DNA from 3 places in the Streptomyces durmitorensis genome. Region 1 is predicted to be linked to each of the others. Evidence: riboswitches for the same ligand, from Rfam matches in the RefSeq annotation. Region 1 holds a riboswitch; each other region holds the start of a gene.
What was found. Region 1 has a riboswitch for cobalamin ahead of M4V62_RS32190 (cobalamin biosynthesis protein). Riboswitches for the same ligand answer to the same signal wherever they lie in the genome.

Region 1 (5,656 bases):
CCTCGTCGAGCCCCGGAGCGTCGAAGGGGTTGCGCCGACGCCGGTGCGGAAGGGCGAGGAGAGCGGCCTGGCGCACATCCTCGGCGAGCACGTCGCTGCGCCCCGCCCAGGCGGCGAGCGCCGTCGCGGTGCGCGCCATCACGATGTCCGCGCGCATCCCGTCGACCTCGAAGGCCGCGCAGGTGGCGGCGATCTGCCGCAACGCCCCGTCACCGAGCCGGACTTGGGGGAGCAGCGCGCGCGCCGCGACGATCCGCTCCCGCAGCGCGGTCTCGTCGTCGTGCCACCGCGCGGCGAAGCCTTCGGCGTCGTCGTCGTACGCGAGCCGCCGCCGTACGACCTCGACCCGCTGATCGGTCTCGCGGGACGCGGCGACCTCGACGGTCAGCCCGAACCGGTCGAGCAACTGCGGGCGCAGTTCGCCCTCTTCGGGGTTCATGGTGCCCACGAGCAGGAACCGCGCGGCGTGCCGCACGGACACGCCCTCACGCTCCACGTACGAGGCGCCCATGGCGGCGGCGTCGAGCAGCAGGTCGACCAAGTGGTCGTGCAGCAGGTTGACTTCGTCGACGTAGAGGATGCCGCGGTGGGCGTCGGCGAGCAGGCCGGGCTCGAAGGCCTTCACGCCCTCGGACAGCGCCCGCTCGATGTCGAGCGCACCGACCAGACGGTCCTCGGAGGCGCCGACGGGCAGCTCGACCATCCGCGCGTCGCGCACGGCGGCCCCGCCCGCGTCGTGCGGTCCGTCCGGGCAGGCCGGGTCGGGGGCGGCCGGATCGCAGGAGAAGCGGCACCCGGCGACGACGGGCACCTGCGGAAGAAGGGCGGAAAGGGCCCGCACGGCGGTGGACTTGGCGGTCCCCTTCTCCCCGCGCACGAGCACGCCGCCGACGGCGGGCGAGACGGCGTTGAGCAGCAGGGCGAGCCGCAGGTCGTCCTGCCCGACGAGAGCGGTGAACGGATAGGGGGTACTCACAAGGCCTCCATTACGTGATGCGGGGCGGGGCAGGGGACAGCGGCAGGAGGGTCATGAGGGTGCCCCCGGTGGGATGAAGGGGAGGCCGGGCGGGGCGCCGGTCTCGATCAGACGGAACAGGGCGTCGGTGTCCGCGTGTTCCTCGATCAGGTCACCGAGCAGGTCGAGCTGCTCCTCGCGTAGCGCGCCGAAGCTGGTGTCGGGCGCGGGCACGAAGCGGCGCCCGGCGGCCCGCGCGACCTCGGTGAGGAAGCGGCGCCGGAACGCGTCGCTCTCCAGCGACCCGTGCCAGTGCGTGCCCCACACCTCGCCGACCCGGCAGCCGTCCAAGAAGGGCTCTCCGCCCAGGACTTGGGCGACGCCGTGGTGGATCTCGTACCCCTCGACGGGTTCTCCGAGGGCCTCGCCGACCGGCCGCGCGAGGGTCTTCTCGCGCTCGAAGCGCACGCGCACGGGCAGCAGCCCGAGCCCGTCCACGGCTCCGGCCCGCGACTCGACGTCGTCCTCGATGTGCTCGCCGAGCACCTGGAAGCCACCGCAGATCCCGAGCACGGGACGCCCCTCGGCGGCGCGCCGCGCGATGGCGTCCGCGAGGCCGCGCTCGCGCAGCCACTGAAGGGCGCGCACCGTCCCGCGCGTCCCCGGCACGACCACCAGATCGGCGTCGACGAGCTCGTCGGCCCGGTCCACGAACCGCACGACGACGCCGGGTTCGGCGGCCAGCGCGTCCACGTCCGTGAAGTTCGACATCAGCGGCACGGCACAGACGGCGACCCGCAGCACGTCCTCGCCGACCGGGGGAGCGACGACGGACTCCCTGACGGCGCCCCGCAGGGACACCCGCAGGCCGTCCTCCTCGTCGATGCCGAGGCCGTGCTGGAACGGCAGCACACCGAACGTACGCCGTCCGGTGAGTTCGAGAAGCATGTCGAGCCCGGGTTCGAGCAGCGAGACGTCGCCCCGGAACTTGTTGACGAGATACCCGGCGACCAGCTCCTGGTCCTGGGCGCCGAGCAGCGCGGTCGTCCCGAAGAAGGAGGCGAAGACGCCACCGCGGTCGATGTCTCCCACCACGACCACGGGGAAGCGGGCGGCTCTCGCGATCCCCATGTTCACGATGTCCGTACGCCGCAGATTGATCTCGGCGGGGCTGCCCGCGCCTTCGCAGATCACGGCGTCATAGCTGCCCCGAAGTTCCTCCAGGCATCCCACGACGGTGGAGAGCAGCGCTTCCTGCCGCCCGCCGTGGTAGCCCCGCGCGGTCATCTCGCCCACGGGCTTGCCCATCAGGACGACCTGGCTGCTGCGGTCGCTGCCCGGCTTGAGCAGTACGGGGTTCATCAGCGCGCTCGGCTCGACCCGGGCGGCCTGTGCCTGCATGGCCTGGGCGCGCCCGATCTCGGCACCTTCGCGCGTGACGAAGGAGTTGAGGGACATGTTCTGTGCCTTGAAGGGTGCGACGGAGACCCCCTTGCGGGCCAGCCACCGGCAGATCCCGGCGGTGACGACGCTCTTGCCCGCATCGGACGTGGTCCCTGCGACGAGCAGTCCACCACTCATGAGGCCCTGCCTTTCCGTATCGTGCTCACGGCCGCGGCGACCCCCAGGGTCAGCAGCCCCACCCGCCGCGACAGCTTCACGGCCCGCTCGATGTCGGCGACTTCGACGCGACGCCCTTCCCCGTTCAGGACGGGCCGGTGCTCGACACGCCCCGCGTACGAGAGAGTCCCCCCGAGCCGCACGCCCAACGCCCCGGCGAAGGCGGCCTCGACGGGCCCCGCGTTGGGGCTCGGGTGCTTGGCGGCATCGTCACGCCAGGCCCGCAGCGCACCGCGCGGCGAGTCCCCGGCCGCGGCCGCGAGGACGGCGGTGAGCCGGGCACCCGGCCATCCCAGTACGTCGTCCAGGCGGGCACAAGCCCACCCGTAGCGCCGGTACTTCGCGGACTTGTGCCCGACCATGGCGTCCAGCGTGTTCACGGCCCGGAAGCCGACAAGCCCGGGGACCCCGCCCAGAGCCCCCCACACCAAGGCCCCCACCACCGCGTCGGAGGTGTTCTCGGCGACGGACTCGACCACGGCACGCGCGATGCCGTCGGCGTCCAGCGCCTGCGGATCGCGCCCGCACAGATGCGGCAGCCGCTCCCGTGCCACCTCGACGTCCCCGGCGGCGAGCGCCCCGCCGATGGCCCGCGCCTCACGTCCGAGGGAGGTCCCGCCGACCACGGCCCAGGTGCTGGCCGCGGTCAGCGCGACGGATGCGGCGCGGGAGTCACGTACGAGAGAGGAGACCAGGGCGGCGGCACCGGCCGCACCCCCGGCACACACCACGGCATGCAGGGCGCCCCACCCGCGGTGGTCACGCCACAGCACACGCTCGACGGCGCCGGCGGCCCGCCCGAACGCGGCGACCGGGTGCCCGCGACGAGGATCGCCGAGGAACAGATCACCGAGGAGGCCGGCGGCGGCGCCGTACGCGAAGTCGCGATCGGCACGCACCGGTTCAGCCGGCCGGTACGTGGAGGGGAACAGACAGGGGCACAGGAACCGGCAACGGGCGGCCGCGCATGGCGATATGTCCTCACTCAGGGTGTCCGCGCCCTGGTTCGACGTGACCGGCGGGGAGAGTTCCTGGCTTCCGAGGAGCCCGCTCCTCGATGACAGTGGCGGGACCGCGCCGGATTCGCACCGGCTTCCTCTCCTGCCGCCGTAATGGCTCCGGCAGTCCACCACGCCCGCGAACGCCCGTCAACTTGCCGTTGACCTGGGACGGGAGAGTGTGCCGAGGCACACATGGGGCCGGTTTTTCCCTAGGCCTGGAAATTGAACTTTCCTAGACTGGAACGCGACAACCGGAGAGCGGTCCACGAGTGATTCGGTCCGGGTCGTTACGTGGTGTGGTGGTTCTCGGCGGACCTCTCGGCCCTCCGAGATCACGGCGCTATCGTGCATCGGCGTGGGCGGAGCACGCCGACATGGACGCGCGTCGAGCGGCGCCGGCTCTCGGGCAGGGGGAGGTCGGCGTGGCCAAGGAGAAGTCGTCGGGACGGGTGTGGCGCAGGAGCAGTTTCAGCGGGTACTCCGGAGACTGCGTCGAAGTCGCCTTCGAGCGGGAGGCGGTGCTCGTCCGTGATTCGCAGAACCCGTCGGGGCCACGCGTCGTCTTCTCCGGCAAGCGCTGGCAGGCGTTCCTGAACGCTCTTGCCGGCGACGGGGGAGAGGGAGGGGGGACAGGATGACCGAGCATCATCTCGCCGAGGTGCGGCACCTGGTGAGAGGCGGGCACGGGGGGAAGCGCAAGGCATCGGGGATCGTCGTGGTCGTGGCGGGGTGCGTGCTGCTCGGCGCGGCCGCCACCCTGGTCGGTGCGGCGGCTTCGCTGCTGGTCGAGGGCGCGGCCGCCCGTCTTGCCGTCTGGGCCTTCGCGGCCATGGCGGCCGCTGTGTCCATGGGGCTCTGGTGGGGTTCGGCCGAGTTCAGGCAGGATCATCGGCCTCGGCCCTGGGCTCGGGACGCTGGGCAGGAACCACGGCACGGCGGTCGTCGCTGAGCGTGGGCGTCGCCCCTGTCTGCGAGATCAGGTGGGTGAGCTGGCGGCTCAGCGCGATCACGGGGGCCGAGAAGACGGCGATCACCGAGCCGACCGTCCAGAAGCCCGTCATGCCGACGGTGCCCAGGACGACGAGCACTCCGGTGAGCGTCAGCACCAGAACGAGTATGCAGCCGGTGCAGTAGACGATCCTGGTCGTGAACATCCGGAGGTTGTCGTCCGTGCGATGGCGGTCCAGCGTGTCCATCCGGTCCGTGCGGCCCTGGTTGGCCATCGCCTCGCGGACGAGCTGGTTGTAGGTGGGGCCGTCGTCCGGTGTCTGTCCGGGAGAGGCGCTGCCGGTGGCATCGGAGGCCGAGCCGGTGGAAGCCCCACCGGCACCTTGCGCACCACCCGAACCACCGCTTCGCCACGGCGCCTGCCCGATGGCCGTGAGGACCCCGTGCCACCACTCTCGCAACGCGGCTGGCATGTTGAGGCCTCCTCGCTCCTCACGGACTCCTTGGGCCCGAGAGGTCAGCTGCTGTCAATGCCGTCCCTGACCTGACGGATCAGGTCGAGGGCCTTCTCTCCGTCGTGCGCGGTCTCGCGGAGAGACTCGAAGCACTCCTGGTGACGCACGATCAGCTCGTGGTCGTCACGGATCGACTGGTTTCCCTGCGCTTCGAGGTAGAGCAGGTCCTCGTCGTCCAGGAAGCCGAGCAGGATGAAGCTGCTCAGGGTGGAGTAGTGGGCGCCCGCCGTGAACGGCAGCACCTGGAGGGAGACGTGCGGGCGCTCCGAGATGTCGATGAGGCGCTGCAGTTGGGCGCGCTGCACGCGTGGTCCGCCGACCTGCCGGTGCAGTGCGGCCTCGTCGACGACGAAGAACGTCCACGGCGGGTTCTCACCCTCCAGGGCGCGCTCCTGGCGCGCTGTCCGCAGCTCCACGATCTTCCGCGCCTGCCCCTCGTCCAGACGCGGGGTGAGGAGAGCCATCGCGTATTCGTCCGTCTGAAGAAGGCCGGGCACGATGATCGGGTTGTACGTGCGAAAGGATGCGGCGGCGCTCTCGTACCCCAAGTACTGACTGAACTGCGGTCCGATGACGTCGTTGTACTTGGCCCACCAGCTGGGCCCCTTGGAGCCGCG
Region 2 (5,656 bases), 6.1 Mb from region 1:
CGAGCTGCTGCGCAACCGCCGCTTCCTGGCGGTGTGCTGTGCCTACGGCGCCTATCTCCTGGCGTACAACCAGCTCTATCTCGCCCTCCCGCAGGAGGTGGAGCGCGCGGCCGGGTCACAGGCGCCGCTGGCCTGGCTCTTCGCCCTGTCCTCGCTGCTCGTGGTGGCCACGCAGCTTCCGGTCACGCACTGGGCCGCGGGCCGGCTCGACGAGCGGCGCTCCATGGCGGCCGGGCTCGTGCTCGTGTCCGCCGGGTTCGCCGTCGTGGCCCTCGCGCGCCCGGCCGCCTGGACCGGCGCTGCCGGGCTGCTGCCCGCCGCCGCCTTCGTCGTCCTGCTCACGCTCGGCCAGATGCTGGTCGCCCCGGCCGCGCGCGCCTGGGTCCCCGATCTGACGCGCGACGGCAGGCTGGGCCTCTACACCGGCGCCCTGTCCTCGGTCTCCGGTCTGATCGTCCTCGCGGGCAGCGCCGCGACCGGCTCGCTGCTCGACGCGGGGCTCCCGCCCTCGGTGCCGTGGCTCGCGCTCGCCGCGGTCCCGCTCCTCGCCGTGGCGCTGCTGCCCCGCCGCACCCCTGCTCCCGGTGCGTCAGCCGGCTGACGCACCGGGCATCGCCGGGGCCGTGAGGGCCGCCAACTCCTCGGGGGTGCGCGGCCCTTCGCCCGCGACGTCGAGCAGCCCCTTGGTCCGCAGCAGCTCCGATACGGCGATCCCCCAGGGCAGGCGAAGGCCCGCCTGCGCCAGGAGGTCGCGGTGGGCCAGCATCTGCGCGACCGGTCCCGTACGCACCCCCGAGGGTGTGAGCAGCGCCGCGTCGTCGGCCCAGCGGAGGGCCAGATCGACGTCGTGGGTGGCCATGACCACGGTCGTCCCCGCGTCCCGCAGGCCTTGCAGGGTGTCCAGGAGGCGCTCTTGGCCGTCGGGGTCGAGCCCCGCCGTCGGCTCGTCGAGGATCAGTACGCGCGGCCGCATCGCCACGGCGCCGGCGATGGCCGTCCGCTTCCGCTGGCCGTAGGAGAGCAGATGCGTCGGCCGGTCCGCCAGGGCGCTGATGTCGAGCGCGGCGAGCGCCTCGGCGACCCGCGCCCGGACCTCGGCGTCGGAAAGACCCAGGTTCAGCGGCCCGAAGGACACGTCCTGCTCGACCGAGGCCGCGAACAGCTGGTCGTCCGGGTCCTGGACGACCAGCTGCACGGTGGTGCGCAGCCGGGTCAGACCCTTGCGGTCGTACGTCACGGGGGTGCCCCCGAGCGTCAATCCGCCCTGGTCCGGGCGGAGTCCGCCGCTCAGCAGCCGCATGAGGGTGGTCTTGCCGCTGCCGTTGCGGCCGAGGAGCGCAAGCGCGCGCCCCTCGGTGACGTCGAAGTCCAGGCCGCTGAGCACGGTGGGCCCTTCTTCGTACGCGTAGGAAGCGGCGCGCAGAGCGACCAGGGTCTCGCTCGCCTCTCGCTCGCGAGGAGCGCTCGGCTCGCTCATGGAAGAAGCCTTTCCAGTACGAGGGTGAGGGCCACCAGGCCCGTGAGGAGTACCGCGCTGACGGCCACGAAGCCCCGGGAGACCCTGGCGTCGGGCACGAGCACCCGCAGGGTTCCGTCGTAGCCACGCCCGGCGAGCCCGGCCTGCAATCGCGTCGCCCGGTCGAAGGCCCGCACGAACGCGGTGGCGCCGAGGCCGCCGAGGGAGCGCCAGGTGGCGGCCCGGGTGGTGTGGCCGAGGCGCGCGGCCTGCGCCTGCCGGATCCTGCTCATGGAGTCCAGGAGCAGGAAGCTCATGCGGTACATGACCAGGGCGACGTCCACGACCGGCGCCGGTACGCCCGCCTTCACCAGGCGGGGCAGCAGATCCGACATCGGTGTGGTGAAGGCGAAGAGCAGGACACCGAGCGAGGCCGCCGAGGTGCGCAGGAGCAGACCGCCGGCCCGCGCGGGGCCGCCGTCGGCCAGCGTGACGAACCCTTCGGGCCCGCCGAGTTGCACGATCAGGGTCAGGGCGCCGGTGACGCAGAAGCCGAGCGGCACGCGGTAGGCGCGCCACAGTTTGCGCGGCGGCACACCGGCGGGCCCGAGCAGCACGACGAGCGCGGCGACCAGGACCAGGGCGGCACCCGGCCAGGGCGGCAGGGAGACGGCAAGGACGGTGAGGCCGAGCCCGAGCACGGCCTTGTCCACGGGATGGCGGCGGCGCCAGCGACTGCTGTGCGCCGCCGCGTCGATGGGGAGCACGCCGGGTCAGACCTGCTCGGTCTCTGGCCGGGCGCCCTCCGCATCGGTTGTCTGCTCCGTGGGGGCGGATGCGGGGGCGGGTGCGGGTGCGGGTGCCTCCTGCGACCGTGCGATCTCCGCGCCCTGCCTGCGTCCCTTGCGCAGACCGAAGTAGTACGCGAGGACGCCCGCGCCCAGCGCCGCCTGCAGGGCGAAGAGCGCCGACTCGACCTCCCCGGAGGGGGGTTCGTACAGCGGCGAGAACCAGGGTTCGTAGTCCGGATTGATCTCGGTGATCGCGGTCTCGGCCTGGGCGTCGGCCCCGGCGAACGGCTCCTTCTCGTCGTCGCCGAGACCGAGCGCCAACGGCAGTACCGCGAGCGCGGCGACGATGAGGAGCAGCAGAGTGTTGATCTTCGCGTTCCGGCTCATCAGGCGCTGGCCCCCGTCTCCGTCGTCGTCTTCTCCGTCGCCGCGGTCTCCTCCGTCGTCGCGGTCTTCTCCGTCGTCGCCGTCTCCGTCGCCTTGGTGGCCGACCGCTTGCCCTGGAGGAGCACGCCGAGCCGCGTCAGCTCACCCTTGCTGGACTGCACGAGCAGCCGCATCACGATGACGGTGAGCAGTCCCTCGCTGACGGCCAGGGGGATCTGCGTGACGGCGAAGATGCCGCCGAACTTGCCCAGGGCGCCGATGAATCCGCTGCTGGGGTCGGGGAACGCCATGGCCAGCTGGACGCTGGTGACGCAGTACGTGGACAGGTCGGCGACGAACGCGCCGAAGAACACGGCGACCATGAGCGGCACGTCGTACCGCTTCAGGAGCCGGTAGACGGCGTATCCGGCCCATGGCCCGACGATCGCCATGGAGAACACGTTGGCGCCGAGCGTGGTGAGCCCGCCGTGGGCGAGCAGCAGGGCCTGGAACAGCAGGGTGATGGTGCCGAGCACCGTCATGATCGGCGGCCGGAACAGGATCGCGCCGAGCCCGGTTCCCGTCGGGTGCGAGCAACTGCCCGTGACGGAAGGGATTTTGAGTGCGGAAAGGACAAATGTGAAGGCACCGGAGGCTCCCAGGAGCAGGGTGCTCTCCGGGTGCTCCTTGACCTCACGGGTCAGGGAGCGGACTCCGTGGACGACGAACGGCGCGGACGCTACGCCCCAGGCGATCGCGTGCGCCGGTGGGAGGAAACCCTCGGCTATGTGCATGGCTAAGCAGACCCTCTCCAGCACCTCGTGGATGGACAACGTGCCTTGGCCGGTCTCCTGGCTGACGGGTCGTACCGACCGGACTCCGCCTTCCCGGGTGCGTGAGCACCCAGTGGCTGCCGCGAGGGCTGGAGCCGGACTTCCCGATCACAGTGGCGAGGGCCGCACCGGCATCACACCGGATTTCCCGTTCACCAAGGCGTGGTGACCTTAGTGCGCGACCGAGATTCCTGACAACTTGCGGGACCACCGCAGCTGTGGCACGCGCGAGCGCACACGACCAGGGCGTACGCCCCTGGTCAGCCCCTGTGCCCGGTGCGTGCACACCTGGCGCGCGCCACGCCTTCTTCGGGCGTCGGGGAGCGGGTGGAGGGTCAAGAGTGCGTGAAGCCGGGCTGTCGCTTCTCGACGAAGGCGGCCATCCCCTCCTTCTGGTCCGCGGTCGCGAACACGGCGTGGAAAAGGCGGCGTTCGAAGCGGACGCCCTCCGCGAGGGTCGTCTCGAAGGCGCGTGACACCGCCTCCTTCGCCATCATCGCGACGGGCAGGGACATCCCCGCGACGGTCTCGGCGACGGCGAGTGCCTCGCCGACGAGATCACCGGCGGGCACCACCCGGGAGACGAGCCCGGCCCGCTCAGCCTCGTCGGCGTCCATGGTCCTGCCGGTCAGACACATCTCCATGGCCTTGGCCTTCCCCACCGCTCGGGTCAGCCGCTGCGAGCCGCCGATGCCGGGGATGACGCCCAGTTTGATCTCGGGCTGTCCGAACACGGCGGTGTCGGCGGCCAGCAGGATGTCGCACAGCATGGCCAGCTCGCAGCCTCCGCCGAGCGCGTAACCAGAGACGGCCGCGACCGTCGGCGTGCGCAGCGCCCCGAGCCGGTCCCAGGCGGTGAACCAGTCGCTGAGGTACATGTCCATGTAGCTCTGGGGCCGCATCTCCTTGATGTCGGCCCCGGCGGCGAACGCCTTCGGTGATCCGGTGAGGACGATGCAGCCGATGCCCGGGTCCCGGTCCAGGTCAGCCGTCGCGGCGACGATCTCGTTCATCACTTGGAGGTTGAGTGCGTTCAGGGACTTGGGGCGGTCGAGCGTGAGCAGCGCGGTGCGGCCTTTCCGCTCGATGCGGATCGTCTCGTACGACTCCGTGGCCTCAGCCGTCTCCGCGGTCTCCGCGGTCTCCGTGGTCTCCGTGGTCTCCGTGGTCATGCGTCGTCCCCGTCCCCTGCCTTGTGGTGCCTGATGGTGTTGACGATCCCGGAGAAGTCCTGGTCCGCTCCGGCTCCCTGCGCGTAAGTGGCGTACAACTCAGCCGCCTTGAGGCCGAGTTGGGCGTCGATCCCACTGGCTGCAAGGGCGTTGGCCGCCAGGCCGAGGTCCTTGGCCATCAGCGGGGCGGCGAACCCGGGGCGGTAGTCGCGGTTGGCGGGGCTGCCCGGGACGGGGCCCGGCACCGGACAGTTGACGGTCAGGGCCCAGCACTGGCCGGACGCGGTCGACGCCACGTCGAACAGGGCCTGAGGGGAGAGGCCGAGGCTCTCGCCGAGTACGAACGCCTCGCTCACCGCGATCATCGAGACCCCGAGGATCATGTTGTTGCAGATCTTCGCGGCCTGACCCGCGCCGGGCCCGCCGCAGTGCACCGCCTTCCTGCCCATGACCGTCAGGAGCGGCTCGGCCTCGGCGAACTCGGCTTCGCCGCCGCCCGCCATGAAGGTGAGCGTGCCGGCCTCGGCGCCCACCACTCCCCCGGAGACCGGGGCGTCCAGCGTCCGCATCCCGGCCGCGACCGCAGCCTCGTGCGCGCTGCGCGCGTCGGCCACGTCGATGGTCGAGCAGTCGATGAACAGCGTGCCCGGCCGCGCGGCGGCCAGGAGCCCCTCCTCGCGGTAGAGGCCGAGCACGTGCCGTCCCGCGGGCAGCATGGTGATCACCACGTCCGCCGCCGCTGCGGCCCGTGCCGATGATCCGGCCGCCTCCACGCCGTTCTCGACGGCCGCGGTGAGCAGGTCGGGCATCAGGTCGTGGCCGAGGACGCGATGCCCCGCCCCGGCGAGGTTGGCGGCCATCGGACCGCCCATGTGACCTAGGCCGATGAATCCGATCGTGCGCTTGCCGTTCACCACGCCACCTCCTGTGGGGCCGAGGCCAGGTCGAGTTCGCCTCCGGCGGGCGGGGCGAAGTAGCGCTCCACGTCCGCGCCGCCGACCTCGGCCAGGGTGGCCGGGGCCCAGCGGGGGCTGCGGT
Region 3 (5,656 bases), 3.7 Mb from region 1:
GAGGAGTCCTCGCTGCTCTCGCGCACCGGTGGCGCGCCCACGCTCGCGGTCGGTGTCTCCGAGATCTTCTCGAAGGTCACCGGCGGCTCCATGAAGGCGTTCTGGTACCACTTCGCGATCATGTTTGAGGCGCTGTTCATCCTGACCGCGCTCGACGCGGGCACGCGCGTGGGCCGCTTCATGCTCCAGGACATGCTCGGGAACGTCTACAAGCCCTTCAAGAGGGTCAGTTGGAAGCCCGGACTCATCATCACGAGTGCGGTCGTCACCGGCCTGTGGGGCTACTTCCTGTGGGTGGGCGTGCACGAGCCGCTCGGCGGGATCAACCAGCTCTTCCCGATCTTCGGCATCTCCAACCAGCTCCTGGCCGCGGTCGCGCTCGCCGTCTGCACGACGCTCCTGGTGAAGTCCGGACGCCTCAAGTGGGCCTGGATCACGGGCATTCCGCTCGCCTGGGACGCCACGGTGACGCTCACCGCGAGCTGGCAGAAGGTGTTCTCCAGCGATCCGCGCGTCGGCTTCTTCAAGCAGCGTTCGATCTACCAGGACGCGATCGACGACGGGAAGATCCTGCCGCCCGCCAAGTCCATGGACGACATGCACACCGTCGTCACCAACTCCACGGTGGACGGCGTCCTTTCGGCGACGCTCGCCCTGCTCATCGTCATCGTGATCGCGGACGCGGCCCGGATCTGCGTGAAGCACGTCCGCAACCCGCAGTCGTCCAAGCTGAGCGAGGCGGAGTACGTCGAGTCGAAGCTGACCGCGCCGGCCGGGCTCATCCCGACCCAGGAGGAGAAGGCGGAACTGGCGGCGGCCGAAGCGAAGGTCACCAGCGACGCGAAGGCCCCGTCATGACGTGGGTGCTTCGCGGACTGCGCTGGGTGCGATGGTACGCACGGGAGTTGACCGACGAGTCCGCGTACGACCGTTATGTCGCGCACACGCGGAAGACGCATCCCGGGGCATCCGTCCCGTCCCGGAGGGAGTTCGAGCGAAAGCGGACGGACCAACAGGAGTCAGACCCCAGGCAGGGGTTCCGCTGCTGCTGAGCAGGCATGTCGAGGACATCGCGGCCCGTCCGGTATCCGGACGGGGGTTCCATAGATCAATCCTCTCGCTTAGATTTCCCGCACGTTAAAGGTGGGATAAGCGAGGGAGCGGAGCCGCGAAGTGTCAGATGCGCCTGAAGTGAGCAGACCGGTGATCACGCCGGTCCGCGTGGTCATTGCCCTCTGCCTCGTCGCGCCGTTCGTGGCGATGCTCTGGGTGAGCTCCTACGCGAAGGTCGAACCGACCTTCATCGGCATCCCGTTCTTCTACTGGTACCAGATGCTGTGGGTGCTCATATCCACCGCTCTCACCATGATCGCGTACAAACTGTGGCAGCGTGACCAGCGCGCCCGCAAGGCCGAGCAGGCCCAGGGGGGTGCGACCCGATGAACGAGCTCGCAGCGGACACGGGCGGCGTCAACGGCATCGCCCTCGCCGTCTTCATCTTCTTCTTCGCCGCCGTCACGGCGATGGGCTTCCTGGCCGCGCGCTGGCGCAAGGCCGAGACCGAGAGCCTGGACGAATGGGGCCTGGGAGGCCGCTCGTTCGGCACCTGGGTCACGTGGTTCCTGCTCGGCGGCGACCTCTACACCGCGTACACCTTCGTGGCCGTCCCGGCGGCGATCTACGCGGCGGGCGCGGCCGGCTTCTTCGCGGTGCCGTACACGATCCTCGTCTACCCGCTGATCTTCACCTTCCTGCCGCGCCTGTGGTCGGTGTCGCACAAGCACGGATACGTGACCACCTCGGACTTCGTGCGCGGGCGCTTCGGCTCCAAGGGGCTCTCCCTTGCCGTCGCGGTCACCGGCATCCTCGCCACGATGCCGTACATCGCGCTCCAACTGGTCGGCATCCAGGCCGTCCTCGACGTCATGGGCGTCGGCGGCGGTCCGGACACGAACTGGTTCATCAAGGACCTGCCGCTCCTGATCGCGTTCGCGGTGCTCGCCGCGTACACGTACTCGTCGGGTCTGCGCGCCCCCGCGCTGATCGCGTTCGTGAAGGACGGCCTGATCTACCTCGTCATCGCCGTCGCGATCATCTACATCCCGATCAAGCTCGGCGGCTTCGACGAGATCTTCCAGGCGGCGAACGACAAGTTCTCGTCGGCGAACGAGGCGGCGGGCAAGCCCGTCGCGGGTCTCGCGCCGGGCCACGCGGGTCAGTGGACCTACGCCACGCTCGCGCTCGGCTCCGCGCTCGCGCTGTTCATGTACCCGCACTCGATCACGGCGACGCTCTCCTCCAAGAGCCGCAACGTGATCCGCCGCAACACCACGATCCTGCCGCTCTACTCGCTGATGCTGGGCCTGCTCGCGCTGCTCGGCTTCATGGCGATCGCGGCCGGGGTCAAGGTCGAGAACGGGCAGCTGGCGATCCCGCAGCTGTTCGAGACGATGTTCCCCGACTGGTTCACCGGCGTCGCGTTCGCGGCGATCGGCATCGGCGCGCTCGTGCCGGCCGCCATCATGTCCATCGCGGCCGCGAATCTCTTCACCAGGAACATCTACAAGGACTTCATCAAGCCGGACGCGACACCCGCGCAGGAGACCAAGGTCTCCAAGCTGGTCTCGCTCCTGGTGAAGGTCGGCGCGCTCGCCTTCGTCCTCACCATGGACAAGACGGTCGCGATCAACTTCCAGCTCCTGGGCGGCATCTGGATCCTGCAGACCATGCCCGCGCTGGTCGGCGGCCTGTTCACACGGTGGTTCCACCGCTGGGCGCTGCTCGCGGGCTGGGCGGTCGGCATGGTCTACGGCACGGTCGCCGCGTACGGCGTCGCCTCGCCGACGCAGAAGCACTTCGGCGGCTCGTCCGACGAGATTCCCGGCATCGGCGAGATCGGCTACATCGGCCTCACGGCGTTCGTCCTGAACGTGGTGGTCACCGTGGTCATGACCTTCGTCCTGCGCGCCATGAAGGCCCCTGACGGCATCGACGAGACCTCTCCCGGGGACTACACCGCGGACGCGGGCGACCCGGGTGTCGTTGAGGAGCTGCCGCCGGCCACGGCCGGGGCGCCTGCCGGGCACTGAGCCTCTCCCCCACACCGATCAGCACGCCAGGCGGGCCGCCGGAGGAATCCGGCGGCCCGCACTTGTGTGTGTGGTACGCAGTGCCGACACAAGATGTGGGGCTGCTTCTCAGAGCCAGCACAAGATGTATGCTCGTGCTCGCTGTCGCCGCAGGGGAATCCGGTGCAAGTCCGGAACTGTCCCGCAACGGTGTATGAGTACGCATTTGTCGTGCCCACGAGTCCGAAGACCTGTCGACAGCGCACCCGTTCCGACCGGTCCGGGTGCCAACGACGTCCGGGCCTCGTGGAATGGGCTGGTGGACGCGGAGCACAGCCCTGCCCTGGGCGCGCCCGTGCGTCACCTTCCCCTCCCCAAGGCTCTGAGCCGAGCGAGGGAGTGCTCCACGTGACCATCGCGCCAGCCGAACCTGCGTCAGCGCAGACCACCGACGGTCAGCAGACCGCCGACGGCCCAGGAACCGCGCTGCTGCGTACCCTGACCGAACTCACCGTCGACCTCCCCGACGCCGACCCCGGCCGCGTCGCCGCCGCCGCGCTGCGTGGGCGTTCGGCCCGAGCGGATCTGGCGGAGCTGCGGGAGCTGGCTACCGAGGCCGCAGCCGGTCTCATCTCCGAGGACCCGACGTACTCGCAGCTCGCGGCCAGGCTGCTCAGCCTCAGCATCCGTGACGAGGCCGCGTCGCAGGGCGTGCGCTCCTTCTCGGACTCGGTCGCCGTGGGGCACCGCGAGGGCCTGATCGCGGACCGCACCGCCGCGTTCGTCACCGACCACGCGGAGCACCTCGACACTCTCGTGGAGGCGGCGCTTCAGGACGGCGCCGACTTCCGCTTCGGCTACTTCGGCCTGCGCACCCTGCACAGCCGCTATCTCCTGCGCCACCCGATCACCCGGCATGTCATCGAGACCCCGCAGCACTTCATGCTGCGCGTGGCGAGCGGCCTGGCAGAGGACGGCAGTACGCGCTCGGTGGACGAAGTCGCCGCCCTGTACCGCCTGATGAGCCGCCTGGACTACCTGCCGTCCTCGCCGACGCTCTTCAACTCCGGCACCCGCCACCCGCAGATGTCCTCCTGCTACCTCCTCGACTCCCCGCTGGACGAGCTGGACTCCATCTACGACCGCTACCACCAGGTCGCCCGCCTCTCCAAGCACGCGGGCGGCATCGGCCTCTCGTACTCCCGCATCCGCGCCCGCGGTTCACTGATCCGCGGCACGAACGGCCACTCCAACGGCATCGTCCCGTTCCTCAAGACCCTGGACGCCTCCGTCGCCGCCGTGAACCAGGGCGGCCGCCGCAAGGGCGCCGCCGCGGTCTACCTGGAGACGTGGCACTCCGACATCGAGGAGTTCCTGGAGCTGCGCGACAACACGGGTGAGGACCAGCGGCGCACGCACAACCTCAACCTCGCGCACTGGATCCCGGACGAGTTCATGCGCCGGGTCGCCGCGAGCCAGGACTGGTCGCTGTTCTCGCCGGCCGACGTGCCCGAGCTGGTCGACCTGTGGGGCGACGAGTTCGACGCCGCCTACCGCAAGGCCGAGGCGGACGGGCTCGCCCGCAAGACCATCCCGGCCCGTGACCTGTACGGCCGCATGATGCGCACTCTCGCGCAGACCGGCAACGGCTGGATGACGTTCAAGGACGCCGCCAACCGCACCGCCAACCAGACGGCGGAGCCCGGCCACACGGTCCACTCCTCCAACCTCTGCACGGAGATCCTGGAGGTGACGGACGACGGGGAGACGGCCGTCTGCAACCTCGGTTCGGTGAACCTCGGCGCCTTCGTGGACACCGCCGCCGGTGACATCGACTGGGAGCGGCTCGACGAGACCGTCCGTACCGCCGTCACGTTCCTCGACCGCGTCGTCGACATCAACTTCTACCCGACCGAGCAGGCCGGACGCTCCAACGCCAGGTGGCGTCCGGTGGGCCTGGGCGCCATGGGGCTTCAGGACGTCTTCTTCCAGCTGAAGCTGCCCTTCGACTCCCCCGCGGCGCGCGCCCTCTCGACGCGCATCGCCGAGCGGATCATGCTCGCCGCGTACGAGGCGTCCGCCGACCTGGCAGAGCGCAACGGTCCGCTCCCCGCCTGGGAGAAGACCCGCACCGCGCGCGGTGTCCTGCACCCCGACCACTACGGCGTCGAGCCGGCCTGGCCGGAGCGCTGGGCCGCGCTGCGGGAACGCATCGCCGTGACCGGCATGCGCAACTCGCTCCTCCTGGCGATCGCGCCGACCGCCACGATCGCGTCCATCGCGGGCGTGTACGAGTGCATCGAGCCGCAGGTCTCCAACCTGTTCAAGCGCGAGACGCTGAGCGGTGAATTCCTCCAGGTCAACGCCTACTTGGTGCAGGAGCTCAAGCGGCTCGGCGTCTGGGACGCGCAGACCCGTGAGGCGCTGCGCGAGGCCAACGGCTCGGTGCAGGGCTTCAGCTGGATCCCCGCCGAGGTGCGCGAGCTCTACCGCACCGCGTGGGAGATCCCGCAGCGCGGCCTGATCGACATGGCCGCCGCGCGCACGCCGTTCCTGGACCAGGCGCAGTCCCTGAACCTGTTCCTGGA

Region 2: it holds a riboswitch for cobalamin, as region 1 does, so the genes downstream of both, M4V62_RS05185 (energy-coupling factor ABC transporter permease) here and M4V62_RS32190 (cobalamin biosynthesis protein) in region 1, are expected to answer to the same signal.
Region 3: it holds a riboswitch for cobalamin, as region 1 does, so the genes downstream of both, M4V62_RS15460 (ribonucleoside-diphosphate reductase subunit alpha) here and M4V62_RS32190 (cobalamin biosynthesis protein) in region 1, are expected to answer to the same signal.

What each region holds. Positions count from the first base shown of each region.
Region 1 covers NZ_CP097289.1:7,209,851-7,215,506, forward strand. Annotated here, with positions in the region: gene M4V62_RS32180 (putative cobaltochelatase) at 1-976, opposite strand, end outside; gene M4V62_RS32185 (cobyric acid synthase) at 1,028-2,536, opposite strand; gene M4V62_RS32190 (cobalamin biosynthesis protein) at 2,533-3,474, opposite strand; cobalamin riboswitch at 3,580-3,713, opposite strand; gene M4V62_RS32195 (DUF397 domain-containing protein) at 3,951-4,214, shown strand; gene M4V62_RS32200 (hypothetical protein) at 4,211-4,525, shown strand; gene M4V62_RS32205 (hypothetical protein) at 4,452-4,997, opposite strand; gene M4V62_RS32210 (helix-turn-helix domain-containing protein) at 5,042-5,656, opposite strand, start outside.
Region 2 covers NZ_CP097289.1:1,083,901-1,089,556, forward strand. Annotated here, with positions in the region: partial or broken gene M4V62_RS05165 (MDR family MFS transporter) at 1-601, shown strand, start outside; gene M4V62_RS05170 (energy-coupling factor ABC transporter ATP-binding protein) at 590-1,477, opposite strand; gene cbiQ (cobalt ECF transporter T component CbiQ) at 1,474-2,223, opposite strand; gene M4V62_RS05180 (energy-coupling factor ABC transporter substrate-binding protein) at 2,230-2,634, opposite strand; gene M4V62_RS05185 (energy-coupling factor ABC transporter permease) at 2,634-3,407, opposite strand; cobalamin riboswitch at 3,438-3,621, opposite strand; gene M4V62_RS05190 (enoyl-CoA hydratase) at 3,782-4,618, opposite strand; gene mmsB (3-hydroxyisobutyrate dehydrogenase) at 4,615-5,490, opposite strand; gene M4V62_RS05200 (enoyl-CoA hydratase/isomerase family protein) at 5,529-5,656, opposite strand, start outside.
Region 3 covers NZ_CP097289.1:3,484,492-3,490,147, forward strand. Annotated here, with positions in the region: gene M4V62_RS15440 (carbon starvation CstA family protein) at 1-858, shown strand, start outside; gene M4V62_RS15445 (YbdD/YjiX family protein) at 855-1,052, shown strand; gene M4V62_RS15450 (DUF3311 domain-containing protein) at 1,174-1,443, shown strand; gene mctP (monocarboxylate uptake permease MctP) at 1,440-3,089, shown strand; cobalamin riboswitch at 3,218-3,341, shown strand; gene M4V62_RS15460 (ribonucleoside-diphosphate reductase subunit alpha) at 3,477-5,656, shown strand, end outside.